2 regions of the Bifidobacterium sp. LH_413 genome follow, and region 2 is predicted to be linked to the other one. Evidence: riboswitches for the same ligand, from Rfam matches in the RefSeq annotation. Region 2 holds a riboswitch; the other holds the start of a gene.
What was found. A riboswitch is a leader RNA that binds a small molecule or an ion and turns the genes downstream of it on or off. The one in region 2 is predicted to bind FMN.
Positions count from the first base shown of each region.

Region 1: linked by a shared signal. The riboswitch ahead of ribD (bifunctional diaminohydroxyphosphoribosylaminopyrimidine deaminase/5-amino-6-(5-phosphoribosylamino)uracil reductase RibD) and the one ahead of AC1AYN_RS08110 (ECF transporter S component) in region 2 are both predicted to bind FMN.

Region 1 is NZ_JBKEVK010000001.1:394,485-405,334, forward strand. It holds gene AC1AYN_RS01435 (substrate-binding domain-containing protein) at 1-994, shown strand, start outside; gene AC1AYN_RS01440 (nucleoside hydrolase) at 1,206-2,162, shown strand; gene AC1AYN_RS01445 (MFS transporter) at 2,277-3,683, shown strand; gene AC1AYN_RS01450 (ribokinase) at 3,778-4,773, shown strand; gene ribH (6,7-dimethyl-8-ribityllumazine synthase) at 4,830-5,339, opposite strand; gene AC1AYN_RS01460 (bifunctional 3,4-dihydroxy-2-butanone-4-phosphate synthase/GTP cyclohydrolase II) at 5,341-6,663, opposite strand; gene AC1AYN_RS01465 (riboflavin synthase) at 6,692-7,378, opposite strand; gene ribD (bifunctional diaminohydroxyphosphoribosylaminopyrimidine deaminase/5-amino-6-(5-phosphoribosylamino)uracil reductase RibD) at 7,359-8,474, opposite strand; FMN riboswitch at 8,721-8,858, opposite strand; gene ilvD (dihydroxy-acid dehydratase) at 8,956-10,821, opposite strand.
Region 2 is NZ_JBKEVK010000004.1:199,679-220,207, reverse strand. It holds gene AC1AYN_RS08115 (energy-coupling factor transporter ATPase) at 1-1,459, opposite strand, end outside; gene AC1AYN_RS08110 (ECF transporter S component) at 1,469-2,071, opposite strand; FMN riboswitch at 2,079-2,232, opposite strand; gene AC1AYN_RS08105 (nitroreductase family protein) at 2,381-3,166, opposite strand; gene ppgK (polyphosphate--glucose phosphotransferase) at 3,321-4,088, shown strand; gene AC1AYN_RS08095 (pyridoxal phosphate-dependent aminotransferase) at 4,176-5,339, shown strand; gene AC1AYN_RS08090 (ATP-binding cassette domain-containing protein) at 5,389-6,195, opposite strand; gene AC1AYN_RS08085 (aryl-sulfate sulfotransferase) at 6,236-7,903, opposite strand; gene AC1AYN_RS08080 (hypothetical protein) at 8,058-10,229, opposite strand; gene AC1AYN_RS08075 (tetratricopeptide repeat protein) at 10,415-13,786, shown strand; gene AC1AYN_RS08070 (Mrp/NBP35 family ATP-binding protein) at 13,838-14,998, opposite strand; gene ligA (NAD-dependent DNA ligase LigA) at 15,146-17,848, opposite strand; gene AC1AYN_RS08060 (hypothetical protein) at 17,932-18,426, opposite strand; gene AC1AYN_RS08055 (cation diffusion facilitator family transporter) at 18,467-19,450, opposite strand; gene AC1AYN_RS08050 (hypothetical protein) at 19,618-20,130, opposite strand; gene glnA (type I glutamate--ammonia ligase) at 20,363-20,529, opposite strand, start outside.

The DNA.
Region 1 (10,850 bases), on a different contig from region 2:
CGAGACCCGTGATCTGGTGAAACGCACCGTGGATGAGCTCGGCTATGTGCCCGACCGCCGCGCCAGCGCGATGCGCTCCTCCTCGTCGAAGACGGTCGGACTGCTCGTGCCCGACCTGCGCAACCCCTATTTCGCCGATTTGGTCTCGTCCATGGAGGACGAGCTGTACCGGCGTGGCTACACCACGCTCATCGGCACGTCCGCCGAACGGGTCGACCGGCAGGACGCCTTCATCGACACGCTGCTCGGGCAGCGCATCGACGGCGCGCTGGTCGTGCCGCAGGGCGCCTGCTCGCCGGGGATCCGTTCCCTCGTCGCGCGCGGGTTGCCCGTGGTGTTCGTCGACCGCCGCGTCGAAGGGGTCGGCGAGGTGCCGTTCGTGGTCTCCGACCCCTACCCGGGCATGCGCGAGGCGTTGCGCGAGCTCGTGGGGCTGGGGCACCGGCGCATCGGCTATGTGGCGCATTCGTCGCTTGGGTCCGCGGGCGTCGACGAGCGCGGGAAGGCGTTCCGTCTGGTCGCCGGCGAACTGCCGGGCATCGGGGCGTGCGTGGTCGTCGACTGCGACGCCACCTACGAGTCGAGCGTCGCGGCGCTCGCCCGGCTGCGCGAGGCGGGGGTGACGGCGATCGTGTGCGGCTATTCGCCCGACGCGATCGTCCTCATCGGGATGTGCCGCGCCGAAGGCATGGAGATTGGGCGGGACATGTCGGTGGTGTCGTTCGACGACATCGCCACCTTCCGCCTGATGACGCCGCCCGTGTCCGTCATCTCCCAACAGGCCGAGGAGATGGGGCGCCGCGGCGTGCGGATCCTGCTGTCGGCGATCGGCGACGCCGGTGCCGCCGGAACCGGCGCGGACGCCGCGGACGGCACGGACGTCGGAGAATCCGATGCGACGGCCGGGACGGCCGGCATCACGTCCGTCGACGGCGTCGCGCATTACGTGCCCACGACGTTCATCCCGCGCGGGTCCGTCGGGCCGGCCATGTGACGATATGTCTGTTGACGACGGGCGGCGTGTCGTCACGTTGACAATGGTGATTTAACGTTTTATCTTTGAATCATCACCGATGATAAAACGTTAAATCACGGTTCCCGCGGACCGGACGAGACGACAAGTCATCGACCGTCAGTGATGACACCGAACAGCAATCAGCGCCATCGATGAAGAACACGGCGACAGCCGCGGAAGGCAGGAAACCATGAAGAAGCTCATCCTCGATCTCGACACCGGCGTGGACGACGCGCTCGCCATCTCCTACGCGCTCGGCAGCCCGGAGGTCGAACTCATCGGCATCACCGGCACCTACGGCAACGTGCTGCTCGATCAGGGCGTGCGCAACGCGCTCGCCGTCACCGACCTGCTCGGCCACCCGGAGGTCAGGGTCTACAAGGGCCTGCCGCACTCCAGCACCACCGACTCCTTCACCGTCGGCGAGATCTCCGCGTTCATCCACGGTGCCAACGGCATCGGCGACGTCGACATCCCCGACTCCGGCCGCGCGCCCGAAGCCGAACCGGCCGTCGACTTCATCATCGACGCCGTCAAGACCTACGGCAAGGACCTCGTCTACGTGCCCACCGGCCCGATGACCAACATCGCCGCCGCGCTCGCCAAGGCCCCCGAGATCAAGGACGAGATCGGCCGCATCGTGCTCATGGGCGGCGCCCTGACCGTGCCCGGCAACTGCAACGCCTGCATGGAGGCGAACATCTCGCAGGACCCGGAGGCCGCGAACGCGCTGTTCCACTCCGACGCCCCCGTCACCATGATCGGCCTCGACGTGACCCTGCGCACCCTGCTCACCTACAAGGAGACGCAGCGGTGGCGCGACCTGAACACCAAGGCCGGCGACTTCCTCGCCGACATGACCGACTTCTACATCAAGGCCTACGAGACCACCTCGCCGCACCTGGGCGGCTGCGGCCTGCACGATCCGCTCGCCGTCGCCGTGGCCGTCGACCCGACGCTCGTCGACACGCTCGACATCAACATGAAGGTCGACCTCGAAGGCCCCACCCGCGGACGCACCATCGGCGACGAGAAGCGCCTGAACGAGCCCGCCCTCACCACGAAGGTGGCCGTCGGCGTCGACGTGCCGCGCTTCCTCGACGAATTCATGACCCGCATCACCGCGCTGGCGAAGCACGCCGGCTGAGACGCCGGTTCCCGCGGCGGGGGCGACGGGAGGGTGCCATACCCGACGCCCTCCCGTCCCCGCCGCGTCACGACCCGAACGAAACACACCGAACCAACGACACAAGGAACCAACATGTCACGCAACGAAGCGACCGTCCCCGCCGACCCGTGGGCGGACCCCAAGACCAGCAACGACATGGCCGTCAAGGCCCTCATCCCGCTGCTCATCACCTTCATCCTCGGCACCCTGTGCCTGCAGGGCTTCAATCTGGTGTTCACCCAGGTGGGCCAGGACGTGGGCGCGCCCGCACAGGCCTCGCTCATCACCGCCATCCCGGGCATCGTGCTCGGCATCGTGTGCTTCATCTACGGCTCACTCGGCGACTTCGTCTCCCTGAAGAAGCTCGTCGTCGTCGGCCTGATCACCCTGTTCGTCGGCTCCGTCTTCGGCTTCGTGGCGAACTTCCTCTTCACCGCGAACCTGTGGACCGTGATCGTCGCCCGCGTGCTGCAGACGGCGGGCGAGCAGGTCGCCGGCTCGGTGTTCCTCGTCGTGGCCAGCAAATACCTCAAGCCGTCGCTCAAGGTGATCTTCTTCGGCCTGTTCACCGCCGGCTACCAGATCTCCGCCTCCATCGGCGTGTTCGCCGCCGGCATGCTCAGCGCCATCGCCTGGCAGTACCTGTTCCTCATCCCGTCGGTCACCATCCTGTTCCTGCCGCTGCTGCTCAGGAACCTGCCGGACAAGCAGGGCAACGGCGAGAAGGTCGACTGGCTCGGCTTCACGCTCGTCGGCTTCGCCGTGGCGTTCCTCACCCTGTACTTCTCCTACAACGCGATCTGGATGCTCGTCGTCGCCGCCGTGCTGTTCGTCGCCTTCGCCGTGTACATCAACAAGGCCGAGCACCCGTTCGTCACCCCCGCGTTCTTCCGCAACACGCGCTGGATCGGCGCCATCGCGCTCATCCTCGTGTTCTACTTCGTCAACTACTTCGCCTCCCCGGTGTTCAACGCCATCGGCGCGAACGTGTACGGCATGAGCACCTCGCAGGTCTCCATGCACATCGTGTTCGCGTTCCTCGTGGCCGCCGCCTTCGGCATCTGCTCCGGCGCCATCGTCGGCAGAATCGGCGTGCAGCCGTCCCTCGCCATCGCCGGCACGCTCATGGCCGTCGGCTTCATCGGCGCGGGCCTCGCCGTCAACGACGGCTTCGTGGTCCTCACCCTGTTCGCCTGCGTGTTCTACGCCGGCTGCGGCCTCATGTACTCGCCGGTCGTCTCCACCGTGCTCGGCACACTGCCCCAGGACGAGTCCGGCCGAGGCGTGGGCATGAACGACCTGGTCATGAACGTCACCGGCTCCATCGGCATCGCCGTCTTCGGCGGCCTGCTCGGCGGCCAGGCGTTCTCCGGTTCGAGCGTCATCGGGGCCACCGGCGCGGCCGCCAGCTACTCCAACCTGCTCATCATCGCCGGCTGCGTGCCGCTGGTCGGTGTGATCTACTACCTCATCGTCCGCAAGCACATCTACGCGAAGTGACGTGCGCCCCGTCCCCGGGCCGGTCGCGGCCGGCCCGGGGACATGGGCGGTCCCGGACCCCGATGAACCAGGGCGCCCCTCCCGACGATTCCGAATGAAAGGCAATCCCGTGTCGCAGCACAACATCACCACCATGCTCGAGAACATCCACGGCACCGTGTCCGTCATCGGCTCGATGAACGCCGACTACACGGTCGCCACCAAGCGCCTGCCCGGCCCGGGGGAGACCGTCACCGGCGGCCCGCTCACCGTGCTGCCCGGCGGCAAGTCCGGCAACCAGGCAGCCTCCGCCGCGCGCATCGGCGCCGACGTGCGCATGTTCGGCGCGGTCGGCTCCGACGCCAACGCCGATTTCCTGCTCGGCGAGCTCGGCAAGGCCGGCGTGGACACCACGCACGTGCGCCGCGTGCCCGGCCCCAGCGGCACGACGGTCATCGCCGTCGACGAAGGCGGCGAGAACATGATCGTCTACTCGCCCGGCTCCAACGCGCAGGTCAACGCCGGGTACGTCGAGTCCGTGCGTGTGGCGCTGACCGGCGCCGACGTGCTCGGCCTGTGCCTGGAAAGCCCGATGGAGGCCGTCATCGAGGCGGCCCGACTGGCGCACGAGGCCGGCAGGACCGTGCTGCTCAACAACTCGCCGTTCCGGCCCGAGCTGCCCGCCGAGCTCGTGGGGCTCACCGACATCCTGCTCGTCAACGAGCACGAGATGGCGCAGATGCTCGGCCTCGCCGAGCCCGCCGACGGCGACTGGTCCGGCTTCGACTGGGCCGCCGCCGCGGAACGCATGCGCGGATTCGGCTTCGACCGGGCCATCGTCACGCTCGGCGGCGACGGGTCCGTGGTGCTCGACGCCGCGGCGGAGGGCGGGTTCTCCCGCATCGCGCCGACGCGCGTCGAGGCGGTCGACACCACCGGCTGCGGCGACGCCTTCATGGGCACCGTGCTCGCCGGCCTCGCCTCCGGCTATACGCTTGCGGACAGCGCGGCGCTCGCCTCCGTGGTCTCCGCCTACGCCGCCACCGGGCGCGGCGCGCAGGCGTCCTACGGCGACGCGTCGACGATCCGCGACTGGTACGCCGGGCGGTGACACATCGGGTGGTGGCGCTCGCCGTCCGGCGTACCACCACCCGAGCGTCGGTGAGCCTACTCCCCGGCGCTGATGGCGCGCAGCACATTGACCATCTCGATGGCACCGAGCGCGCAGTCGAAGCCCTTGTTGCCGGCCTTCGTGCCGGCGCGTTCGATGGCCTGCTCGATGTTCTCGGTGGTGATCACGCCGAACAGCACGGGCACGTCCGAGTTCAGCGACACCTGCGTGATGCCCTTCGCGGTCTCGTTGCACACGAGGTCGTAGTGGGAGGTGCTGCCGCGGATGATCGCGCCGAGGCAGATCACCGCGTCGTAGCGTCCGGTGGACACCATGCGCTTGGCCGCGATCGGGATCTCGAACGATCCGGGCACCCACGCCACATCCACGTCCTCGTCGGCCACGCCGTGGCGGCGCAGGCCGTCCTGCGCGCCGGACAGCAGCTTCGAGGTGATGAACTCGTTGAACCTCGCCGCCACGATGCCGATGCGGATCGGCTTGGCGGCGGAATCGTCACCGGCGGCGGAAGCAGCGCCGGCTACCAGTTGTCCTTCGAATACGGTCATTTCAGTTCTCCTTTGTCATGGTGGACAGGTTTGTCGTGGTCGCCATGTTCGTCATAGTGGACAGGTTCGTCATGTCCGACAGGGCTCCCAGCAGGTGCCCCATCCGGTGTTCCTTGGTGGACAGGTAGTTCGCGTCGTACGCGTTCGCGGGGATGACGATCGGCACGCGCGAGGCGATGACGATCCCCGCCTGCTCCAGCTGGCCGATCTTGTCCGGGTTGTTGGTCATCAGGTCGACCGACGCGACGCCGAGGTCGCGCAGCATGGCCGCCGCGGTCTCGTATTCGCGCGCGTCGGCGGGGAATCCGAGTTCCAGGTTCGCGTCGAGCGTGTCGAATCCGCGCTCCTGCAGTTCGTAGGCGCGCAGCTTGTTGAGTAGTCCGATGCCCCGTCCCTCCTGGCTCAGGTACAGGATGACGCCACGTCCCGCCTCGGCGACGCGCCGCATCGCCTCGTGCAGCTGCGGTCCGCAGTCGCAGCGTTGCGAGCCGAACACGTCGCCGGTCAGGCACTGCGAGTGGATGCGGCACAGGACGGGCTCGCCGGAGACGATGTCGTCGCCCATCACCAGCGCCACGTGCTCGCCGCCGTCGTCCGACTCGTAGCCGACCATCGTGAACCGCCCGTATTCGGTGGGCAGGTTCACCCGCGCCACGCGGCGCACCGTGTGCGGGAACGCGTGCGTGCGGCGGTAGTCCTGCAGCTGCGCGATGGTGATGTAGGCCAGGTCGTGCTCGGTGGCGAACCGTTGCAGGTCGTCGCGACGCATCATCGTGCCGTCGGCCTTCATCATCTCGCAGCACAGTCCGCACGGCTCGAGTCCGGCCAGTCGCGCCAGGTCGACGGTCGCCTCCGTGTGCCCGTTGCGTTCCAATACGCCGCCGGGGCGTGCGACGAGCGGGAACATGTGGCCGGGTCGGCGGAAGTCCTGCGGCCGCGTGTCCGGGTCGACGCACGCCAGCGCGGTGAGCGAGCGGTCGCGCGCGCTGATGCCGGTGGAGGTGGTCACGTGGTCGATTGACACGGTGAACGCCGTGTGGTGGTTGTCCGTGTTCGCCGTGCACATCGGCGGCAGGTCGAGCCGCGTCGCCAGCTCCGGGCTCATCGGCGTGCAGATCAGGCCCCTGCCGTGCGTGGCCATGAACGCGATGTTGCTCGGCGTCGCGTGGCGGGCCGCGCAGATGAGGTCACCTTCGTTCTCGCGGCTTTCGTCGTCCGCCACGACGACGATGCGCCCGGCCGCGATGTCCCGGATGGCGCGCGCCACCGGGTCGTTCGGGTTCGTGTGTTGCGTGCGTTCCGTCATGTCCGTCATATCTGTCATGTCCGTTCTCGATGATGTCTTGTCGTTGTCAGAATCCGTGCGCGGCGAGGAAGTCCGCCGTGATTGCGCCCGTTCCGGCGTCTCCGGCCGTCCCGGCCGTCACGCCGTCCGTGCCGCCGTCCGCCGGCATCTCCAGCAGTCGCGCCGTGTATTTCGCGATTGGGTCGGTTTCGAGGTTGACCACGTCGCCGATGCGCCGTTCGTCCAGCACCGTGTGCGCGGCGGTGTGCGGGATGATCGACACGCCGAACGTGTCGCGTCCGGCGTGCGTCACCGTCAGGCTGATCCCCTCGACGGCGATCGATCCCTTCTCGGCGATGAACCGCATGAGCGCATACGGCGCGCGGATCGTATAGACGACGGCGATGCCGTCGCGCGTGATCGACGTGACCACGCCGGTGCCGTCGATGTGCCCGGAGACGATGTGCCCGGAGAACCGTCCGTCGGCGGGCATCGCGCGTTCCACGTCCACATGGTCGCCGCGGCGGAGCGAGCCGAGGGAGGAGCGTCGCAGCGTCTCGTGCATCACGTCGGCGGTGAACGTCGTGCCGCGCACGGACGTGACGGTCAGGCACACGCCGTTGACGGCGATGCTTTCGCCGATCGCCGTGCGATCGGTCACCACCGTCGGCGAGTCAACGGACAGTCGCGCGAAGTCGGCGCCGTTCTCCAATCCGACGACCGTGCCGAGGTCCTCAACGATTCCGGTGAACATAGTCGACGCCTCCTTCGATGACGATGTCGTCGCCCACCGCGGCGACGGTGCGGTGCGTGAGGAGGAAGGCGTCATCCGGCGCGCCGACGCCCGCGCCGCCCACCGGGCCGGGCGCGGCGCGGCCGCCGAACAGTTTCGGCGCGACGTAGGCACTCACCTTGGTCACGACCTGGTCGCGCAGCGCGGACCAGGCGAGTTCGCCGCCGCCTTCGATCATCACGCTGTCGACGCCGCGCCCGCCGAGCGTCTCGACGGTGGCGGCGACGGAGGCGTGCCCGTCGGCGTCGGCCGGCACGTGGAGGATCTCGCAGCCCGCGTCGCGGTAGGCCTGTGCGTGGGCCTCGTCGGTCGAACAGGTGGCGATGATCGTGGGCGTCTCGCGCGCGGTGGCGACGACCGCCGCGTCGCGAGGCGTGCGCAAATCGGTGTCGCATATCACGCGGATCGGGTCGTGACCGCCGTCGATGCGGCAGGTGAGTTGCGGGTCGTCGGCGATGACCGTGCCCACGCCCACCATGATCGCGGCGAACCGGCCGCGGTCCTCGTGCACGCGGCGGCGCGCGGCCTCGCCGGTGATCCAGCGCGACAGGCCCGATGCGGTGGCGATGCGGCCGTCGAGCGTCATCGCGTATTTGAGCATGACGAACGGCGTGCGCGTGGTGATGTAGTGCAGGAAGATTTCGTTGAGCGCGTCGCATTCCTCGCGCAGCACACCCTGCGTGACCTCGATACCCGCGTCCGTGAGCCGGCGCACGCCTTTGCCGGCGACCAGCGGGTTCGGGTCGGGGGAGCCGACCACCACGCGGGCGATTCCAGCGTCGATGAGCGCCTGCGTGCACGGCGGCTGCTTGCCCGTGTGGCAGCAGGGTTCCAGCGTGACGTAGATCGTGGCACCGCGCACGTCGACGCCGTCGCGTTTCGCCGCTTCGAGCGCGGCGCGTTCGGCGTGCCATCCGCCGAAATGGTCGTGATGTCCGGTGGCGATGATCGCGCCGTCGCGCGCAATGACCGCTCCCACCATCGGATTCGGGTTGACCTTGCCCGCTCCGAGTCGTGCGTGGCACAATGCCACGGACATGAGGTCCCTATCGTCCATGAAATCCCCTTTCCTCGCGATAGGGCATGTCCAGGGTGCTTCATGATGGCGGTGGGGCCGTGTGCCGGTTTTGATTCCGGCTGCCCGGGCATCGGGCGAGAACGTCATGCTTCGCGGCCCCGAAACGCGAACACCCCGGATTCCGTTCGAAATCCAGGGTGCTCGAGATGGGCCGCATGATGCGCATCGCCCGATGCGCGCACGCGACGGTATGCGGTCGCGCGCGCGGGCCGATGGTCCACGCCGCCGCAGCTTCTTTCATCCAGACTATGACTGTCGGTACCGGAATCTCACCGGTTCGGCATCACGACTGCTGATCGCAATCAATCGATGCTCGCGGACTGAACCGCCGATCGGGAATTTCACCCTGCCCTGAAGATGCGTATTGAATTGTCGGTTCGACAGTATAGGGACGGGGCGTAGACGGCAAAGGCCGACGTCCCATGTAGTGGACGTCGGCCTTTGCCGCGACGGGTCCCGATCAGGCGAGGCCGGAGAGCTTGTTGATGAGCTCCGGGTCGCGCGTCGCGCCCTTGTCGGCGGAGCGGGCGAAGGCGGCGTAGGCCTTGAGCGCCTGCGAGACCTTGCGGTCGCGGTGCGCCACGTAGCCGTCGCCGGCCTCGAGCTCGCGGCGGCGCTCCGCCAGCTGCTCGTCGGTCAGTTCGACGTTCACGGAACGGGCTTCGATGTCGATGTCGATGATGTCGCCGTTCTTGATGAGCGCCACCGGGCCCTTGTTCGCGGCCTCCGGGGCCATATGGCCGATGGCCAGGCCCGAGGAGCCGCCGGAATAGCGGCCGTCGGTGAGCATGGCGACCTGCTTGCCGATGCCCTTGCCCTTGACGAAGGAGGTCGGGTACAGCATCTCCTGCATGCCCGGGCCGCCCTTCGGGCCCTCGTAGCGGATGACCAGCGCCATGCCGGGCTTCAACGTGTCGTCGAGGATGACCTTGATGGCCTCCTCCTGGGACTCGACGACGAGCGCCGGTCCGCGGAACTTCCAGATCTCCTGCGGCACGCCGGCGGTCTTGACGACGCAGCCGTCGGGGGCGAGGTTGCCGCGCAGCACGGCGAGGCCGCCCTCGTGGATCTCCGGGTGGTCGATGTCGTGGATCGCGCCGTGCTCGCGGTCGGTGTCGAGCGAGTCGAACAGCGTCTCGTGCGTCCACGGTTCGGGGGAGATGATGTGGCCCGGCGCCGCGTGGTAGAGGGTCTTGGCCTCCTCCGTGCAGGTGTCGCGCATGATGTCCCAGTCGTCGAGCTTGGCCTCGAGTGACGGGTAGTCGATCGAATGGACGTCCTTGTGCAGCTTGCCGGCACGGTCGAGCTCGCCGAGGATGCCGCAGATGCCGCCGGCGCGGTGCACGTCGGAGATCTCCCACTTGCCGGACGGGGCGGCCTTGCAGATGCACGGCACGGTGTGGGAGATGCGCTCGATGTCGTCGAGCGTGAAGTCCACGTCCGCGGACTGGGCCATCGCGAGGATGTGCAGCACGGTGTTGGTGGAGCCGCCCATCGCGACGTCCATCGTCATCGCGTTCTCGAACGCGTGCTTGGTGGCGATGGAGCGCGGCAGCACGGAGTCGTCGGAATCCTTGTAGTACTGGTTCGCGATCTTGACGACCTGGCGCGCTGCCTTGCGGAACAGCTCCTTGCGGAAGCCGTGGGAGGCGAGGATCGTGCCGTTGCCGGGCAGGGCGAGGCCGATGGCCTCGGTCAGGCAGTTCATCGAGTTGGCGGTGAACATGCCGGCGCAGGAGCCGCAGGTCGGGCAGACGGTCTTCTCGTAGTTGAGCAGGTCCTCCTCGGAGACGTTGTCGTCGGCGGAGGCGTACATCACGGAGATGAGGTCGGTGTTCTTCTTCACGGTGCCGTCGGCGAGGACGGTGGTGCCGGCCTCCATCGGGCCGCCGGAGACGAACACGGTCGGGATGTTGAGGCGCAGGGCGGCCATCAGCATGCCGGGGACGACCTTGTCGCAGTTCGGGATGCAGATCAGGGCGTCGGCGCAGTGCGCGTTGCACTGGTATTCGACGGTGTCCGCGATGATGTCGCGGGAGGGCAGGGAATAGAGCATGCCGGTGTGGCCCATCGCGATGCCGTCGTCGACGGCCATCGTGTTGAACTCGCGCGGGATGCCGCCCGCCTCCTTGATGGCCTCGGAGACGATGCGGCCGACCTTGTTGAGGTGGACGTGGCCGGGGAGGAACTCGTCGAAGGAGTTGGCGATGGCGATGATGGGCTTCTTGCCCATATCGTCGCCGCTGACGCCTGCGGCACGGTAGAGGGCGCGCGCGCCTGCGAAGACGCGGCCGGACATGAGTTTTGCGGATCGCATTTCGGTCATGATTCCATTCAAGTCCTTAATCGGGACAC
Region 2 (20,529 bases):
CGTGCGTCGTACCGGCATCGGACGCCGACAACGCCGCCATATCGACGATGCGGTCGGCCATGCGACGGGCCTCCTGATGGCTGTGGGTGACGACGAGGATGGTCACGCCCTGCGTCTTGAGCTCGTCGACGAGCCGGTAGATGCGTTCGCGCGCGTCCGCGTCAAGACCCGCGGTCGGCTCGTCCATGACCAGCAGCTTCGGCCTGCACGCGATGACGCCGGCGATGGCGGCGAGCCGCTGCTGTCCACCCGACAGATCGAACGGGGAACGGTCGGCGAGACCGTCCAGACGTGCGACCCGCAGCGCCCAATCCACGCGCTCGTCGACCTCGGTCCGAGGCAGCCGCTGATTCGTGGGACCGTACGCGACGTCGTCACGCACCGTATCGGCGAACAGCTGGCGTTCCGGATGCTGCATGACGAGCCCCACCGTGCGGCGCAGCGCGGCGAGCTCACGCCGTTTCGCCTTCTCGACGTGGATGCCGTCCACGATGATCGAACCGGAATCCGGCTTGGCGAGCGCGCACACGAGCCGCAGCAGCGTCGACTTGCCGGAACCGTTCGCGCCCATCAGCGCCACCGTCTCGCCACGGCGGATTTCAAGCGACACGTCGTCGAGGATCGGCCCGCCGCCGGCGTAGGCGTAGGAGACATGGGAGACGGACAGCATGATGTCGGTGGCGGGGGAGTGCGTCGCCTGTCGTGGGACCACCCCCACCCGCTTCGCGGGATCCCCCGCCGGCGGGAGCGAAGGATGCGCGTCGTCGTCCGCCATCCGACCATGTTCGAGCCGCACGACGCGACCCGCCCGCGCGATCTCGTCCGGATGGTGCGTCACGTGGACGATGGTCGTGCCGGTGGCATGCAGCTCGTCGAGCACGTCCATCACCTCGCGTCGTGCCAGCGGGTCGAGCATGGCGGTCGGCTCGTCGAGCACGAGCAGGCGTGGGCGCATGGCGAGCATGCCGGCGATGGCGGCGCGCTGCTGCTGGCCGCCGCTCATGCGGATCGGGTTCGCGCGGCGCATGTCGTCCAGCCGCACGGCGTGCAATGATTCGGCGATGCGCTCGCCGATGCCGCCACGCCCGTTGCCGTCGTCGCCGTCGCGCGGTATGCCGAGATTCTCCGGTCCGAACGCCACATCGTCTTCGAGCACGGTGGTGACGAGCTGGTCCTCCGGATTCTGGAACACGGCGCCGATGCCCCGACGGGCCGCACGATAGGCGTCCGCGTCGGGACCGGCGTCGGAGAAGACGGTATGGCCGAGCAGGATCACGGTGCCTGCGTCAGGCGCGGCGAGACCGGCGACGAGACGGGCGAGCGTCGATTTGCCCGATCCGTTCGCGCCGGTGAGCGCGACATAGTCGCCTTCCCGTACGGTCAGGGAGGCGTCGTCGAGCGCCCAGGTGGCGCCGCCGTCGTAGCTGAAGCGGATGTGGTCGAGTTCGGCGAGGTTCACGGTCGTCGGTTACTTGTCGAGCAGCTTGGTGATCGGCTTGTAGATGAGGAACGTGACGACCGCATGGATCGCGAACTTGAGCACGTTGAACGGCAGCAGGATCGGCACGATCATGGCGGCGACCTGCGCGACGGTCATGTGCGCGTAGATCGGCGTGATGACGAGGTTGCCGAGGACGGCCGCGGCGAGCGCGACGACCGCGCCCACGACGATGCCGATGAGCGCGCCCTTGCGCGTGCGGTCGCGACGGTAGATGACGGACGCGGGCAGCGACAGCGCGAGCGCGACGAGAATCGCCATGAGCGCGCCCCACGGGTCGGTGAACGCGTGCGGCAGGAAGCCGAGCACGGAGACGATGGCCGCGGCGGCCGGACCGAACGCGAAACCGGCGATGAGGCTCACGATGCCGGACGGATCGTACTTCAGGTACGGGGCCGCCGGGAAGATCGGCAGTTCGATGAAGCTGGTGACGATCGCCAACGCGACGAACAGCGCGTAGACGGCGATGCGGCGGGTGGACCAGCGGCCGGAATCCGCGACGCCCGTGGCGTGCGTGCCGGTGGCGTGGTCGACCGTCTTGGACTGGAAATGATTATCAGAAGATACGCTCATGCCGAGCTCTCCGTTTCTCCCATCCGGACTATGACCGTTGGCTCCGGATTCGCACCGGATCGGCCGCTTTCGCGGTTCGCGGGCTTCCCGACGCCTCCCGTTGTGAATCCCGGGGGCCGGGTTACCGCCAGTAAGGAATCGCACCTTCCCTGAAACTGACAAGACACTGTATACGCGTGACCGTGGATTTCACGCAAACCCCGTTTCACTGTGCGGAAAACCCGTCACATGCGAAGCGGCCCTCCTCATGACGCGCGTGTCGATGCGGAGGGCCGTTGATACGGTCGTTCGGCGGCGGTGTCGGGGAGCCTACTTGTGCAGGAACAGGCCGCCGTCGCCCCACGCCCACTGGCCCTGGCCGGCACCGATCTGGAAGTGCAGCTTCGCGATGCCCAGATCGTTGAGCGCCCAATGCTCGTCGCCCGCGGCCGGATCGATGTGGGCGGCAGCCGTATCGTCGTCGGCATCGTAGGTGAACGTGACCGGCTGGCGGTTCATCGCGCTCGGCGCCTTCATCGCCGCCTCGACGCCCGCCTTGAACCATGCCGGCGCCGCCTCGCGCGCCTCGTCGGACATGCCGGCGGTGAACTCCTCATATGACTTCGTGGGACGATGCGTGCGCTGGAACTCGACGAGCTCCTCATACGACTTCGCCAGGCGCTCCACATGATGCTCCGGGTGACCGATCACCACGGCGAGGTACAGCTCCTCGCCGTTGCGGATGTGGCAATGCCTCGCCGCCTCCGCGCGGTCCCAGCTGCCCGCCACCCACAGGGTGCCCAGGCCCCTCAAGGTCGCGGCGAGCACGGCGCGCTCCGCGTAGAAGCCGGCGCGCTCCTTGGCCTCGGCGTCGTTCTTCGGGCCGACGATGGCCAGATAGTTCGCCGCGTTCCTGAGATGTCCGGAGGCGTTCGCCTCCGCGAACACCTCCGGGTGGTTGCGCACCAGCTGGAGATGCAGGTCGCCGAGGAGGTTCAGCGGGGCGAGGGTCATGTCGAGCTGACGGGCCGTGTCGTCGTCGATCGGTTCGTCGTCATAGGAGCGGATGGCGGTGCGGATGTTCACCGCATCGATCAGTTGCGTGTGTTCTGCCATGCCTCCCATTATGGCACCGCATTATGGCACCGCACGATGCGGCGACGGTGCAAACGTGTGCGCGACATGCGGGCGTTCGTCCGCTGTTTGGGATGCGAGGGCGGTACGATGCAGGTAACGGTTAGGAAATCCAATACAAGGAGGAGAATCGACGATGATTGAAACCGCGCAGGCGTTCGGCATCGATATCGGCGGCTCCGGCATCAAGGCCGCGCCCGTCAACCTGGAGAAGGGCGAATTCGCCGAACCCCGACTCAAGATCCTCACCCCCGAGGTGTCCACTCCGGACGCGGTCGCCAAGATCGTGCGCCAGCAGCTCGACCACTTCGAAGTGCCCGAATCCGCTCCGGTCGGCATCGCGTTCCCGGCGCCGATCAAGCCGGGCAAGCCGCTCGACTTCATGGCCAACCTCGACCAGTCGTGGGTCGGCGTCGACGTGACCGCCGTGTTCTCGGAGGCCGCCGGCCGCCCCGTCACCGTCGTCAACGATGCGGACGCCGCGGGCCTCGCCGAACAGCAGTTCGGCGCCGCCAAGGGCAAGGACGGCCTCGTCATCGCCACGACGCTCGGCACCGGCATCGGCACCGCGCTCATCATCGACGGCGTGCTCGTGCCCAACACCGAGCTCGGCCACCTCATTCTCTCCGACAAGCATCCGGACGCGGAGAAGTACGCGGCCAGCTCCATCCGCGAGCAGGAGGACCTCGGCTACAAGAAGTGGGCGAAGCGCCTCACCAAGTACTATGGCCTGCTGGAGAAGTACTTCAACCCGGACCTGTTCGTCGTCGGCGGCGGCGTGAGCCGCAAGGCGGACAAGTTCCTGCCGTTCATCGAGATCAAGACCCCGATCGTGCCCGCCGCGCTGCGCAACGAGGCCGGCATCGTCGGCGCCGCCTACTACGCGAGCACCAAGCAGCACTGACCCCGTCTCCCGTCTCCCGAAGACGACGAAGGGCCGTCCGGATCGGTTCCGGACGGCCCTTTTCGTCGTCCGCGCTACAGTGGAGGCATGACCGTTCGATTCTCCTCCCGCGTGGACATCTCCGCGCCCAACCCGATCGCCGCCGCCGAAGCCGAGGCGCGCGCGCAGGGCGTGACGCTCGGCAAGCTCAACGATTCCAACCCGACCAGGCACGGGCTCGCCCCGGCCGAGGTACCGGGGGAGTATACGGCGGAGCCGCGCGGGCCGCGTGCGGCGAGGGAGTCGCTGGCCCGCTTCCTCGGGGGCGTCGACCCGGATTCGCTGTACCTGCTGAGCTCCACGTCGCAGGCGTATTCGTGGCTCATCAAACTGCTGTGCGACGCCGGTGACGCGGTGCTCGCCCCGAAGCCCGGCTATCCGCTCATCGAATCGATCGCGCGTCTCGAATGCGTCGACACGATCGAATACCAACTCCAGTTCGACGGCTCCTGGTACATCGACACCGCCGCCATCGAGGAGCTGCTCTACTCGCAGGAGGGCGACCGCATCCGCGCGCTCGTCCTCATCAATCCGAACAATCCGACCGGCTCCTACGTGAAACCGGAGGAGCGCGCCACGCTCGTGCGCCTGTGCCGGGAACGCGGCATCGCCATCATCGCCGACGAGGTGTTCTACGACTACGCGCTGGAGCCGTTCGACGGCAACGCGCGGCTCGCGGGGGAGACCGGCGCGCTCACGTTCGCGCTCGACGGCTTCTCCAAGATGCTCGCCGCGCCGCACGCCAAAGTCGGCTGGATTCGCGTCTCCGGGCCGGAGGACGACGTGCGCGAGGCGCAACGCCGACTCGACGTCATCGCCGACGACTATCTGCCGATGAGCGACATCATCGCCGACCGGCTGCCCGAACTGCTGTCGGTCGCGCCGCACCAGACGGCGCGCGTGCGCGACCGCGTGCGTGCCAACCTCGCCACCCTGCACGCGCTGCTCGCACGCGACGAGCACGGACTTGTCGACGTGCTGCGCGCGGAGGGCGGCTGGAACGTGCTGCTGCGCGTACCGGCCGTCATCGACGAGAACGAGCTCGTGCTCAGACTCATCGGGACCAGGCGTCTCACCGGACAACCCGGCTACTTCTTCGACATGACGACGAACGGCTATCTCGCGCTGTCGCTGCTGCCCGAGGCGGACGAGTTCCGCGCGAACGTGACGGCCGTGCTCGACACGGTCGCCGCGATGCTCGACCTCGGCTGACGGCGAACGTGACGGCGGCGACGGCTATCCCGATGACGGCGGACCGGCCTCAGGCCGCCGACTTCGCCGCCTCGTAGCGTTTGCGGATCAGATCCATGTAGAAGGCGACGGCGTCGGTGGGGGCGCCGTCGAAGACCACGTGCTGCGCGTCGAGCACGAGCGTGCGGTCGATCGCGTATTCGGGGCGGGCGATCATGTCCGTGTCATGCGTGGCGACGATCACCTGCTTGTCGTAGGTGAACAGCGCCTCGGCCACATGGCGCGTGCCGATCTCGTCCAGACCCTTCGACGGCTCGTCCGCGACGATCGCCGCCGGGTCGAACGCGAGCGCGGCCGCGATGGCGAGCAGATGACGCTTCTCCGAATCGAGCTCCGCCGCCTTCGCCTTGCGCAGGCGCTGCAGACCGAAATGCGCGAACAGGTTGCCGATGCGCGCCGCGCGCTCCGCGTCCGCGATCTTGTGCTTCTTCAACGATTCGTCCACCGCCTGCGTGATGTTCTCCGCACGGTAGAACACGTTCGGGATCTCCTCGCGGCGCACCTTGCCCACCCATTCGTCGACCGTCCTGAGATCCTTCTTCGACGAGGTGTCGAGCGTGGCGGCGGCCGGGCCGGTCCGGTCGCCGGAGATCGTGACCGTGCCGGAGGACGGCTTGAGCGAGCCGTCGAGCAGGCCGAGCAGCGTGGACTTGCCGGAGCCGTTGAGGCCGATGATCGCGACGCGCTTCTCGCCGATCGTCAGGTCCGTGGGGTTCAGGCCCACGTGGCCGTCATCGTAGACGTGACCGGCGCCGGAGAGCGTGAAGGTGAGCGACGCCGGCTTCGCGGCGGGTTTGCGGGAAAAGAAAAAGCCCATGCCGCCTACTGTAGTAAGTGGCATGGGCTTGCTTCATCTGTCAGGCGAAGTAGAAGCCCTTGAAATCGTAGTGGTAGACGCGGTAGATGTAGCCGGTGGACAGGGCCATCTTGTACTGCGCCTGCAGGTTGCCGGCGTCGTCGTACACGCCGAACACGCCCTGCATGCCCGTGTCCACCAGGTTGATGGAATCGGTGATCTCCTGCGAGGAGCTCACGTACGGGGAGTACGGCACGTCGAACGACTGCACCTCGGTGTACGTGCCGGCCTTCTCGTCCACTAGGTACTTGCGGAACTGGGAGCGGGAGTCCGGGTCCTTCGAGCTCTGCGCGGTGGAGATGCCCTTGATCGTCGTCCAGTCGAAGTCGGGGCGGGTCATCGCGTAGCCGAAGTTGTTGTCGAACATGTAGATGTAGTACTGGCCGTCGGGCAGCGACGGGTCCTCCTCGTAGGTGATCGAGTGCTGGCCGCCCGTGTCGCCGAAGTCGCCCACCTTGGTGAGGAACGACTTCTTGTAGGAGGTGCCGTCCCACACGGTCGGCTCGCCGATCATCCAGTCGAGCTTCGGCGTGCCCTCCACGTCGTCCACCTTGATGATGGTGGAGGTCTCACGCGCGGAGAACAGCGCGGAACCGTCGGGCAGCAGCTGGATCGTGTTGAAATGGATCCAGTCCCAGCGGTTCGTGGCGGTCGGGTCGGATTCGTCGATGCCGGAATGGTCGGTGGACGCCTTGTAGTCGGGGAACATGTCGCCGAAGTCGATGAGCTGGGTCACCTTGCCGGTCGTCGTGTCCACCTTGATGACTTGGTCTTGGACCGCGTGGTCGGAACGGGTCAGGTCGGTGGCGAGGGACACGATGTTGCCGTCCGAATCGAGCGCGTAGTCGTGGTGGAGGATGAACCGGCCGCCTAGGTCGATGATCTTCTCCAGCTTGCCGAGACGGTTCATGCCGACGAAATGCTTCGTCGAGGCGGAGAACCACATGAGGCCATTGTCGTCGAACAGGAGACGGTGCGAACGGTAGTAGAGCACCGGCACCTCGCCGCGCAGCACGCCGTTCACGTCGTAGTAGTACATGAAGTCCTGGTCGTTGGAGTCGTTGCCGAGGATCGCGTACAGGCCGTTGCCGAGCGCCTGCGTGGCCTCGCTCGTCGGCTCGACCGGCTGTTCGAGACGCACCTCCTCCTCGCCGAGGATCTTCGCGCCCTTGTGCGTGATCTGCTTGGTGGCGACGGTCGTGCCGGACGAGTCCTTCAACGTGAGCGTGATCGTGTTCTTCACGTTCGGGATGAGACCGAGCACGAGGAACTCGTGCGTCGTCGCGTAGTCGTCGCCCTGTTCGGCGGTGGCGGAGAAGTCCGGGTAGCCGGCCGCGCTCACCGTGTAGGAGACGCTGGTCTTCTGGTCCGTCGTGAAGTAGACGTACAGGGATGTGGTGTTCGTGCCGTACGGGTTCTCCTCGACGAACGGGTCGTCGAGCGTGGCGGCCGACTTGTCGCGCGCCGCGGCGAGGTTCTCGTCGGCCATCTTCTGGTAGTCGGCGGTGTAGATGTTCTCGATGCGCGCGTTGAGTCGTTCGACGCGATGCTCCTTGATCGCCGCGTCGACGTTGTCCTGCGTGACGAGGCACAGGCCGCATGCGACGGCGAGTGTGACGGCTGCCGCCACGATTTTCAATACGAGATTGCTGTTTGCTGTTCGCTTCATTGTGATGATTCCGGCTTTCTGGCTGCGGACGCTATTGCACACTGACCCACTCAGTATTATGCCCGCGCCCTTGGAATTCTTGGGGTTCCACTGGGATTTGCCTGAAAGCCGGAGTCCGGCCCCGCCTCCGATGGGCGGGGAGGGGGAGAGCTCGTCAGAGCGTGAACCAGGTCATCACGTCGTGGAAGAGACCCGGGCTCGTGCCGATCATCTGATCCTGCCTGCCGGGCGTGAACAGGCACAGCACGTTGACCAGCACCGTGGCCGCGAGCACGGCGAGGACGACGACCCGCACGATCCTCGTCCCGGTGGAGGCCGGCGCGGAGCCGTCGCCGGCGCCGTTCACCGCCCGCAGCAGGCCGGGCAACGCCGCCAACGCGAACAGCCATCCGAAATCGCCCATATAGCGCCATCCCAGGCCGGCGCTCGACGCGTCGAACACGGTGATGAACAGGGCGAGCGCCGCCGCGGCCGCCATCACCGGCATGAGGGGGGAAGCGTGGGGGCGCCGCATGAGGAACGGCAGTGCGAACACGGCGAGCAGCAGCGGGCACAGCACGAACAGGCCGCCGACCATCGGCTCCGCGAACGCCCATTCGCCGAGCGGCGCGGGGGAGAGCGCCACGAACGGGAAATCACGCACGATCCTGAGCGGCAGGGCCAGATAGTAGCCGACCATCGCGGGGATATCGGCGATCGGCTGCCGGAACGTCGTCATGTCCGTCACCGTGAACTGGTAGTCGTTGCCGAATTCGAGGAACGAGCCGAACCGGGCGTGGTTGTAGGCGGTGAGCGGCAGCAACGGGACCGCCGCGGCGGCGAGCACCACGAGCGGGGCGCGCAGCGCGTGCCGCACGCGCACGCGGCGCGCTTTGAGATTCGCGGCCATCGCGCGGATCTGCGGCCAGAACAGGGGGAAGCCGAGCATCGCGGCCAGACAGAATGTGGGGCGGCAGCCGAAGTTCACGGCGATGAGACACGCGCCGAGCCCCAACCGGGGCAGCGACAGCTCCGGCGCGCCGTCCATGCGCCACCGGTCGGCGGGATTCAACGGACGTTTCACGGTCGAAGCGCCCACCCATAGCCACAATCCCGCGGCGGTGAACGCGAGCGAGGCCGCGAACGGCACCGAATAGAAGTTCGTACGGTAGGCGAGATACGGGAAGTCGGCGGCCAACGGCACGAACAGCAGCATCATCGACGTGGCCGCGAGTGACGTGCGCGGCGCGAGACGGGCGATCAGACGGATCGTGAGCAGCCAGACGAACACCAGCGCGACGAACATGAGCAGGTGGACGGCCGCCGCGCTCGACAGCATGCGGCCGGTCAGCGCACGGTAGGGGGCGAACAGGACCGCCGCCGGAACCACGCCGAAATACGAATACCAGTGGCCGTCGTAATACGCGTAATCCCAATAGATCGGACTGACGCCCCCGGCGAGCAGACGCGAACGCGTCGCCACGTCGTACGGGTCCGGGGCGGCGGCGAGCGCCTCCGGCACGATGAGGTCGAGCGAGACATGGCCGCTAAGGAGCGCGTCGGCGAGATGGCCGTACTGGTCGATGTCGTACGTGTAGCCGCCGGGCTGGTGGAACGACAACGGCGTCGCGTAACGCATCTGCCAGATCACGTTCACGGCAGTGCATACGACGAACGGCGCGACCAGACCGGCGAACGCGAGACGCTGCGCGCGGCTCGACGGGTCGAGCGCGATCCGCCACAGCCGTGAGCCGGGACGCCACAGCGCGACCGCCAGCAGCGCGGCCAGCATGAGCGCCACACGCGCGGGGCTGAACGAGAACGGGATGCGCACGTTCGCGCGGATCGCCTCGATCGGGATGACCGAGCCCTTCGCCTCCTGGACCCATACGCGCATCACGCCGGAACCGGGTGCCTTGAGGAACAGCGAACGCGGCGAGGCGGGCGACACCGACACCGACCGCGTCGCCGTCGCGTCGCCGTTTTCGGCGTCGTCGCCCGCGGACGAACCCGAGACGAACGAGGCGCGCAGATGGATGACACGAAGCGCGTCCTGCTTCGGTTCCAACGCGTCCACGCGCGCATAGTCCGACGAGCCGTCCGCCTTCACCTCGAGCCAGGCCGCCGTCGGATCGGTGACGCGCAGGAGCCCCGTGTCCGTGCGTTCGAGCCCCGGTCCCATCGTGTTCTCGTAGGAGGCGGAATCGGTGCTCGCCCCGAGCGTGCGCCAGAACGGCAGATTGAACCCCACGCATTCGACGGCGAGCACGACGAGTACGGCGGCGATCACGGCGACGGCCGCGCGGCGGCGCGAACCTTTGGCGAACGGATGGGGAAGATGAGGCACGCGACCATTCTATAGGCAGTTATTCTCAGGGCTTCACGACCGGCTCCATGTCGGGTTGCGTTGGAACAATGTGAGGCATGTCAGTACGCAAGTCACACCACCACGAAAGCCCCTCGGAACCATGGAAGGCCGCGATGGGGCGGGTACGTGGGCTTGCCAGGCGCCTGACGCGTTCAGGCCGGGGGATGCTCGAATCCGCGGACCCGTTCGGCGCGACCATCGACAAGGCGGCGCAGGAGGCCGCCGCCGCGGGATTCCTGCGTGAATCGTCCGGGATCCGAACCGAAATGGACGTGGCGCAGGAGCTCGCCAGCCATTCGCGCCGTCTCGGCCCGCTCGTCAAACGTCGCCAGCTCGACTTCGACGACGTGCCCGGCCGGCTCACGCTCGGCTGGGCGCAGCTGCCGTCGAAGGGCGGCCTCGGCGGCAACGGCGCGGGCGCGGGCTTCTCGCTCGGCGTGTTCGCCGACCGCGACCACTTCTCGCAGATCGCCTACGCGGACGGCAAGGGACGCGTGTACGTCGGCACCGAGATCGGCATGGACGTCCAGGGCATGGAGCCTCGGTTCATGCTCACCCGCGAACCGCGGCGCGACCGGGTCGGCGGCGGCATCGTCGGCCGCGACGACACGGGACGTCTGACCTGGCTCGCCTCATGGCGGCGCGACGGCCGGGACGGCACCTACACGCTCGAGCAGATGCGCTACCCGCTGCGCCGCGACATGCGCGAAGGCCTCGAATTCCGCGACGCCGTCGCCATCGCGTTCTTCGCCGCCTACATGCTGCCCCAGATGCGCGGCATGCTCGTCGGCTTCGGCGCGGGCAACATCTTCCGCCGGCTCAACCGCGAGGCGCCGATGGGCGCGATCCGCCGGTCCGTGCGCGACATGCTCGAAGTGCGCGCGCACGGCATGCGCGTCTCCGGTCTCGAGGACCATTTCGCCGAACTCATGCACGAGGCCGGCGCGCTCGACGAGGCGCCCGGACTCGAGGCCGTGCACGGCGCGGAACCGCTGCACCTGTACACGTCCAGCTACTCCGGCTCCTACTTCTTCACCTGGGATTCGTCCCTGTCGCTCGCGCCGGCGCTGCGCGCGCTCGCCATCGAAGGCAATCTCAACCGGTTCGCCTCGGTGAGCGCGTGGCTGGAACGCAACGCGCGCCTCGGCCTGGAACCCACCGAGGAGACGGTGACGCGCGCCCAGGCCGCCACCATCGACCTGAAACTGCTCGACGATCCGGCGCTGATCGCGCTCGGCACCGACGACGCCGACGGCGACGACGACACGGCGGCCGGCGCGCGCAACGCGGTCGACGGCGCGGCCGCGGGACGCGACGCGCGGATGGACCGCGAAGCCGACCACAACGCGATGACCTCGCTGGTGCGCGAGGCGCACCGCATCGCCCGCCACATCGGCGAGCAGGCGGGCGAACACGGCGGCGACACCGGATCGGAATGGGTGTATCGGCAGAGCATGGCGCTGCTCGTGCGCCGCCTGCGCCTGCCCTACCGCTTCGACGTGGAGATCCGCTCGAACCTCGCGGCCGGACAGGTGGCGGTCGGATTCACCACGGCGGGCGTGTCGATGATGCCTGCCACCCGCTACGACGAGGCCGACCACCGCTGGGTGTCGCTGAGCGAGAGCGAACGCGCCGAGATGAGCGCCGCCTACAACCTGCGCGTCGGCCTGATCATGGCGGCGATGAGCTTCGCCGCGAGCGACACGGTGCGCGAGGTGTCGCTGCACGTCGACTCGCTCGGACTGGAGGAGGCCGTCTCCGAACAGGATTCCGCCATCGAGGCGATGATGAGCGAGGCGCTGGGGGCGTTCGAACGCATGCACACCGGCGGCATGGGCGTGGTGCGCGGCAAGGCCGAGCCGAAGGACGGCGACTTCCACGGCGATCCGACGCACACGCCGGTGCATCCGGTCTCCGACGCGGCGCAGCCGGGCGCGGACGCCCAGGTGCCGTCCGGCGATGCGGGGGAGGAGACGGACGGCGACGACAGCATCGAACGCCGGTTCGAGGACCTCATGCAGGGCGTCGACATCGACGAGACCGCGTTCACGATGCCCGGCGACGGCAGGGACGACGGCCGGAACGGCGACGCGTTCGGCATCGCCGCGATGCCCGGCGACGCGGCTGACGCGGCTGACGCGGAAGGCGCCGACATCGCGGGTGACGATGCGGATGCGGACGACGACGGCGATCCGATGAGCGTGCTCAAGCGCAATCCGACCGTGCGCAACCTCGCCACCGTCACGTTCACGCGCGACGCGTTCCTCGCCCGCATCGGCGAGGACGCGCTCGACCATCCGATGGACACGTACCGCATGTTCGACGCGGTGATGGACGTGGACGGCGACGGCGCGCTCAAACCCGTCGACGCCGGCTTCGACCTGCGCGACCAGCGGTTCGCGCCCGCCGGCGCGCAGGAGCAGCCCGAATCTTCCGAACACCGGTTCACGCCCGCCGCGGCGCGCGTGCTCGGCACGCCGGACGCGGTCGGACTGTCGATCCAACGCGTCGACCTCCTGCAGCGCGCCGAATCCGACTTCCACCGTCTCGCCTCCGACGAGACGACGCCCTCCGTCGCGAAGGCGAAGGAGGCGATGCGCATCGTCGACATGATCGGCGACCCGGAGCTTTCCGAACAGGCGCCGAACATCACCAGCGCGCTCATCGACGGGCGCGACACGCCTCCCGTCACGATGGCCATGGCCGACGAGCTCGACCGGGAGCGTCTCAAGGCGCGCGACCTGCTGTTCGGCGGACAGGTGGACCAGGCGTTCGAGACCGCGGAATCGGCGATCGGCCGGCTCGACGCGCTCTATGCGAAGGGCGACGGCGTGCCCCGCTACTTCAACTCGTATGCGGAGCGCGTGATCTACAACCGGCTGTTCGCCACGCCGGGGGAGCGCACCGTGCTCATCCCCGACAACCTGTTCTACGCGCACATGGAGCTCGCCGACGTGCTCGCCCAGATCAAGGGCGCGCGTGCGTCGCTCAAACACCTCAACATGATGGTCTCCTACGCGCCCGCCTACCCGCTCACGCATCTGAAGCTCGCCGTGCAGCTGGCGCGCAGCGAGGATTGGGATTCGGCGCGCGCCGCATGCCTCAACGCGCTCAACGTGGCGCTCGACCGCGACGACGCCGCGTTCGCCTACTACCGTCTCGCCTATGCGGAATGGATGCAGGACCGCTTCGACACGGCCGTGGCCGCCTACCTGATGAGCGACCACATCGCACCCGGTCAGATCGGCTCTCTGGAAAGCGAACTGCAGGAGCTCGTCGCCCGCGCCGACTCGCAGTGCATCCGCGTGCCGGAAAGCGTGGAGGACGCGGCGCGCGTGCTCGCCGACCACGATCTGCCCGTCTGGCCGCACACCGAGGTGGCCGGCATCGTGCGCGACGCGGCGCGCATCACCGTGGACGAGGGCCTGTTCGTGCCCGCGCGCACGCTGTCTGTCGCCGCCGCCCGCATGAACGACGACGAGAACAACGGCATCGACGTGGTGCAGGCCCAGTTCATCCGTTCGCTCAACAACTGAGCGAACGGGTAACGCGGCTGAGCGAACGGGTAACGCGGCTGAGCGAACGGGTCACGCGGCCATCAGCCGCTCGGCCAGCGCCTTGAACTCGGCGCCGACGCCGTCCGTCCTGAGCGCGCCGTCCGCGTCCAGCACGGCCGGGCGGCCCGCCTCGCCGGTCTCGCGCAGCTCCGGCTCGAGCGGCAGCTGCGCCATCAGCGGCACGTCGTAGCCGAGCGCCTCGGTCAGCTGCTCGCTCACGCGCTCGCCGCCGCCATGACCGAAGATCTCCAGCTTCTCGCCCTTGTGCTCGTAGAAGCTCATGTTCTCCACGACGCCGCGCACCTTCATCGGCACCTGCAGCGCGACGAGACCCGAGCGCACGGCCACGTCGGACGCGCTCGGCTGCGGCGTGGTCACGACCACGAGCTCCGCGTTGGGCAGCGCCTGCGCCACCGAGATCGCCATGTCGCCGGTGCCGGGGGCGAGGTCGAGCAGCAGCACGTCCGGTTCGCCCCACCACACGTCGGACAGGAACTGTTCGAGCGAACGCTGCAGGCGCGGCCCGCGCCACAGGATCGCGCGGTCCGCGCCGGCGAACATGCCGATCGAGATGAGCTTGACGCCCCACGCGGTGACGGGCATCAGCATGCCGTTCAGGTTCGTGGGCTGCGTGTGCACGCCGAACAGGCGCGGCAGGGAGAAGCCGTAGATGTCCGCGTCGATGGCGGCCGTGTCGTAGCCGAGCGCGGCGAACGTGGCGGCCAGGTTCGCGGTGACCGACGATTTGCCGACGCCGCCCTTGCCGGAGGCGATTGCGAAGATGCGGGTCTTGACGCCCGGCTTGTTGAACGGGTTCTGCTTGCGTTCCGCCTTGAGTCCGGCGACGAGGTCGTCGAGTTTGTCGCGGCTCATCGAACCGACCTCGATATGCGGGGTGAGGTCCGCGTCCGGATAGGAGGCGACCGCGCCGTTGATCTGGTTTGTGATGGTCTCGCTCAGCGGGCAGCCGGGCACGGTGAGTTCGACGTGCACGGTCACGTCGTAGGCGTCTCGCGCGCCGGCCGCGGTGCTGTCGCCGCCGTTGCCGTCGCCGCCGTTCTGTGCGGCGGCGGGCGTCGCGTCGATCGCCGCGATCATGCCCAGGTCCGTGACCGAACGCCCCAGCTCCGGATCGATGACCTTGCTCAGCCTCTCGTAGATCGCCGCCTCGATGTGCCTGCTGTCCGTCAACGCGTCCTCCTCTTGTCGCCGTATCGTCGTTATGCCGCACACCAGCGTAGCGTGCGAACGTCCGCCATGCCAGAGTCGGACCTCGTTGGTCTCTCCCTCAGTCCCGCTGCGCGGGCCAGCTCCCTCGTCAGAGGGAGCCCGAAAGCATCAGACCTCGCCGGTCTCCAGCAGGATGTGGAACTGGGCCTCGTCGAGCATGGGGATGCCGAGCTCCTCGGCCTTCGTGGCCTTGGAGCCGGCGTTCGCGCCGACGACCACGTAATCGGTCTTCTTGCTGACGGACCCGGCCGCCTTGCCGCCGCGTTCGAGAATCGCCTCCTTCGCGGAGTCACGCGAATAGCCTTCCAGCGAACCGGTGACGACCACCGTCTTGCCTGCGAGCGTCTGCGGCAGCGTGCTCTTCTCGGCGGCCGCGACGCCCACGCCGGCGGCACGCCACGCGCGCAGCGTCTCGCCGCGCCAGTCACCGGGCTCCTTCGCGGCAGTGAACCAGTGCACCACCGATTCGGCAATCTCCGGGCCCACGCCGTCGATCTGCGTGAGCTCGTCGACGCTCGCCTCTTCGATCGCGTCGAGCGAGCCGAGCGACGAGGCGATGAGCCGCGCGGTCGGCGGACCGAGCCGGCGAATCGACAATGCCACCAGCACACGCCACAGGTCGGCGTGACGCGCCTTGTCCATCTCGTCGAACATCTTGCGCGTGTTCTCGCCAGGGCGGACGACCACCGGCACGTCGGTCTCGCCGGCACGCGTCTTTTTATGCTCGACACGCACGACGACCGCGTCGGCCGGCACGTCGTAGTCCGGGTATGCGGTCACGGTCACGTCGTCGGCGGTCGTCTCCGCGCCGGCGCGCGTCGCCAGCTGCTTGGCGGTGAGCTTTTTCGCCGGCGCGGGGGCCGTCCAGAACGCGGGCACCTGATGCCACAGTCCGGAACCGCCCACGCGCTTGCGGGTCCTCTTCTTGCGCCCGTTCGCGCCGACGGTCTCGTGGATCTCGATGATCGGCGCCTCACGCCACACGCGCACGTCGCGCAGGTCGGCGGCGGTCAGCGCGAACAGTCCGGCCTCGCTGGACAGCACCGGTGTCTGGCGTTGGGGCAGTTCCAGTCCCTCGACCGGCTCGTACGGTTCCGGCTCCTCGCCGGGCTTGACGAGGATTTCGGTGATGTTCGGCGCGTAGGTCGCGACCGAATCGGGGCGGTTCTCCTCCGGGTTCGTGAGCGCGATCGCCGACTGGTCGCCCAGATGCTCGATGTCGAACGCCTTGCGCGAGGCGAGCGAGATCACGCGTTCGGTCAGCTGCGCCGGGCAGCTTTCCACGTTCGGGCAGCGGATATCCTTGTCGCCCTCCTTGGCGGGCGCGAGCTTCGCGCCGCACGAGGGGCAATGCTCCGGCATGACGAACTCGCGCAGTTCGCCTTCACGCCCCTTGCGGCGTTCCAGCACGGGCCCGACGAGTTCCGGAATCACGTCGCCCGCCTTGCGCACGACGACCGTGTCGCCGATGAGCACGTTCTTGCGCTTCACCTCGGACGGGTTGTGCAGCGTGGTGCGGGCGACCGTCGAACCGGCCACGTACACGGGCTTGAGGATCGCGACCGGGGTGACGCGGCCGGTGCGGCCCACCTGCACGGTGATGTCGAGCAGTTCGGTGTTGACCTCCTCCGGCGGGTACTTGTACGCGATGGCCCAGCGCGGCGCGCGCGAGGTCGCGCCCAGCGTGCGCTGCAATGCGAGGTCGTCCACCTTGACGACGATGCCGTCGAGCGCGTGTTCGATGTCGCCGCGGTGTTCGCCGTAGTAGTCGATCATCGCGAGGATCTCGCTGAACGACGTGACGGTGCGGTTGTGCGGCGAGACCGGCACGCCCCACTTCTCGTAGAGGGCGTACGCCTCCGACTGGTCGTCGACCTGGTCGTGCTTCCCGGCGGCGTTCGCGCCCCAGCGCAGCGTGCCGAGGCCGTGCGCATAGAAGCTCAGACGACGGGTGGCGGTGATGCGCGGGTCCTTCTGGCGCAGCGAGCCGGCGGCCGCGTTGCGCGGGTTCGCGAACGGTGCGCGGCCCGCGTCCTCCTGCTCGCGGTTGAGCTCGTGGAAGTCGTCCCAGCGCATGAACACCTCGCCGCGGATCTCCACGAATTCGGGGATGTCGTCCTTCTCGCCGCCCAGGTTCGCGGGGATGGAGCCGATGGTGCGCACGTTCAGGGTGATGTCCTCGCCGGTCACGCCGTCGCCTCGCGTGAGCCCCTGTTCCAGCACGCCGTTGCGGTAGATGAGGTTCAATGCGAGGCCGTCGATCTTCACCTCGCAGCTCATCGGCAGCTTTTTGCCCTCCGGCCAGTCGAGGTCGCGGATGACCGAGTCGTACCAGTCCCTGAGTTCCTCGATGGAGAACACGTCGTCGAGGCTCATCATGCGGCTCGGATGGCGTACGGACGTGAAATCGTTCGAGAACGTGCCGCCCACCCGGTGCGTGGGGCTCTGCGGGTTGTCGAGCGCGGGGAACGCGGCCTCCAATCGTTGCAGGCAGCGCAGTCGCGCGTCATAGGCGGCATCGGAGGAAACCGGCGCGTCGTCGATGTAGTAGGCGATCTGGTCGGATTCCACCCACGCGGCGACGCGCGCCCACAGGCGCGCCGCGTTCTCCGCGTTCAGCGTGTCGACGTCGAGATGGTCGAGACGGGTCGCGTCCGCGTCGGTGGGGGTCAGGGCGGCGATCCACGCCTCGCTTCCGGGCGCGAGATGCGTAATGCCCTCGTCGGCGACGATGGTCGGCGTCGTGTCGCCGGATGCGCCGTCGCCGGCCGTCATCGCGTCGAAATCCCATGCAAGCTGCTCGTCCGTCATATCCCCGCCTTGGCCGTGTCCGATGGTTTCCGCATCGATTCTACCCGGACGCGGAAGGGACCGGTGGGGATGTGCCGGACGGGTCAGGCCTCCTTCGTGCTGAGGAGCAGCAGGATGCCGGCGACCATATTGAGGAAGATCAGGTCGCAGACGGCGAAGGCGGTGGTGTTGGCCTTGGTGCCCTTGTAGACGCCCCAGCTGTGGACGGTCATGGGAATCTCCCAGGCGAGCGGGATGATCAGCCAGCCCGTGAGGATGGTGGTGACGAGGTTGAGCACGAAGGCGACCAGACGCATGGTCCGGTCGGAATCGGTCATCGCATAGCCATAGCCATAGCCGGGCTGCCCGTACGGCGTTTGCCCGTATCCGTAGGCGGGCTGGCCGTACTGGGGCTGGGCGTACGGGGATTGGCCGTATTGGGGCTGCCCGTAGGTGGAGGCGTACCCATAGTTCGGTGTCTGCTGCCGGGCCTCATATCCGGGGTTTGGCTGGTACGGCTGTTGCGCGCCGTACTCCGGTTGTGATGGCGTCTCCTGGCCGTAGGGCGTCTGCGGCTGCTGGTCGTCGTTGGTCATCATATGGTCCTTTCGAGGGTGTCGACGGATGATCGGTCGCGGTTCAGTGCTGGGCGCGCCAGATATCCGGTTCGACGTAGATCTCCCATTCATACCACGGCAGGGCGGTGCGGATGCTCGTCTCGATCTTGTCGACGGTCTGTACGTCGTAGTCGCGGTCGAACTTGTCGGTCTCGACCTTGATGCACAGCAGCACCGCGTCCTCGTCCATGTGGATGGCCTGCATGTTGATGAGCCGGTTCACGCCTTGCGTGCCCTCGACCGCCTCGACCAGCATCTCGCGGGTACGCGGGTCGATGTCCTCGCCGATGAGCAGCGAACCGGATTTGAACGCGAGCGCCGCCGAGCCGCACACCAGCACGAGGCCGACCATGAGGCCGCCGATCGCATCATAGAGTTCGTCGCCGGTCGCGATGGACAGTCCGATGCCGAGACCTGCGAACGCGAGGCCGATCAGCGCGAGCGTATCCTCCATCATCACGGAGGCGAGTTCGGCGGACTTGGTGCGGCGCCAGAACTTGACCAGCGAATCGCTCTCCACCTTGACGCGCTTCATGCGTTCACGCGCCTCGTGGATGGACGTGTGCAGGCCGTAGCCTTCCAGGCAGGCGGAGACGCCCACGACGACGAGTGCGGCGACGAGCTCGATGGGCTCCGCCTCGCGCGGCAGGGAGCCGTCGATGAGCCCGGTGAGCTTGGACGCCGCCTGGGAGACGGCGAACACGCCGCCGACGAAGAACAGGAGCGTCGCCACGATGAAGCTCGCCAGATATTTGATGCGGTGCAACCCGAACGGATGGTCGCCGTCCGACTTGTGGTCGGAGGTCCGGTCGCCGATCATCAGCACGATCTCGTTCGCGCAGTCCGCCACCGAATGCACGGATTCGGAGAACATGGACGACGATCCGGTGAACGCGGCCGCCGCGAACTTCGCGAGCGCCACGCCGATGTTCGCCGCCAAAGCGGCCTTCACCGCCGCTCCTGCCTTGGTCTTCCCGTTCTCAATGGTCTTGTCGTTGTCTGCCACGGTTATCCTCTCCTCAGGATGCGATTGTAGACGCGTGACGCCCGTGACGGCGCGTTCCCCGCGGCGTTGCGGACATGGCGTGATACGAAACGTGGGCGCGGGATGAATCCCCGATTCGGGAGGCATCCCACGCCCACGATGCGGATGGATCGCGTCAGCGCGTCACGTCACAGCAGTACGGCGAAGTTCGACGACACTCCGGCGATGACGCCGATGATCACGAGCAGCAGCCACAGGAGCACGCTGACGATCACGGAGACGAGCGCGCCCATGCCGGCCATCTTCGCGTCGCCGGGCTTGGAATCCTTCCACACGAGGAACAGGATGAGGCCGATGAGCGGGATGAGGAAGCCGAGGACGGCCCAGCCGAACGAGCCCTTCTCCTCGACGGGCTGCGGGGCGGGGTATCCGGGGGCCGGAGCGCCGTACGGCGCCTGCTGCGGGGCACCATAGCCGTAGCCGGCGGCGGGCTGGCCGTAGGCGGGCTGCTGCGCGCCGTAGCCGGGAGCCGGCTGGGCGTACGGGTTCTGCTGCGGCGCGCCGTATGCGGGGGCGGGAGCGCCATACTGGGGCTGGGGCGGCTGCGCGGGCTGCGTCGGCTGCGTCTGCGGGGCGGCCGCGCCGTATTCCGGCTGACCGTAAGGATTCTGCGGCTGGGGTGCCTGGTTGTTGTCGGTCATCGTATGTTCCCTTCTCGTCGGTCGGATTCCCGAGCCGGGACTCCGATTCGTGCCCCGCCGAACGCATCCATGCGCCGTCGGGGTCTGTGCAGTTCCCATCATAGCCGCTTGCGGCGGGCTTCGGTCGGAACCTGGGGAATCCGCCGCCTGAAGATTCCCGAGATTCCCGGAAACGGGAAGACCCCGCGATCCGTGTGGACCGCGGGGTCTTGCACATGCGATTCGGCAAGAATCAGATGTGGTAGTAGAGCTCGTACTCGAGCGGGGTCGGGGCCAGGCGGGCCTGGTCGATCTCGTCGCGCTTCAGCTCGATCCAGGTCTCGATGAGATCCGGGGTGAACACGTCGCCGGCGGTGAGGAAGTCGTTGTCCTCCTCGAGGGCGTTCAGCGCCTCGCCGA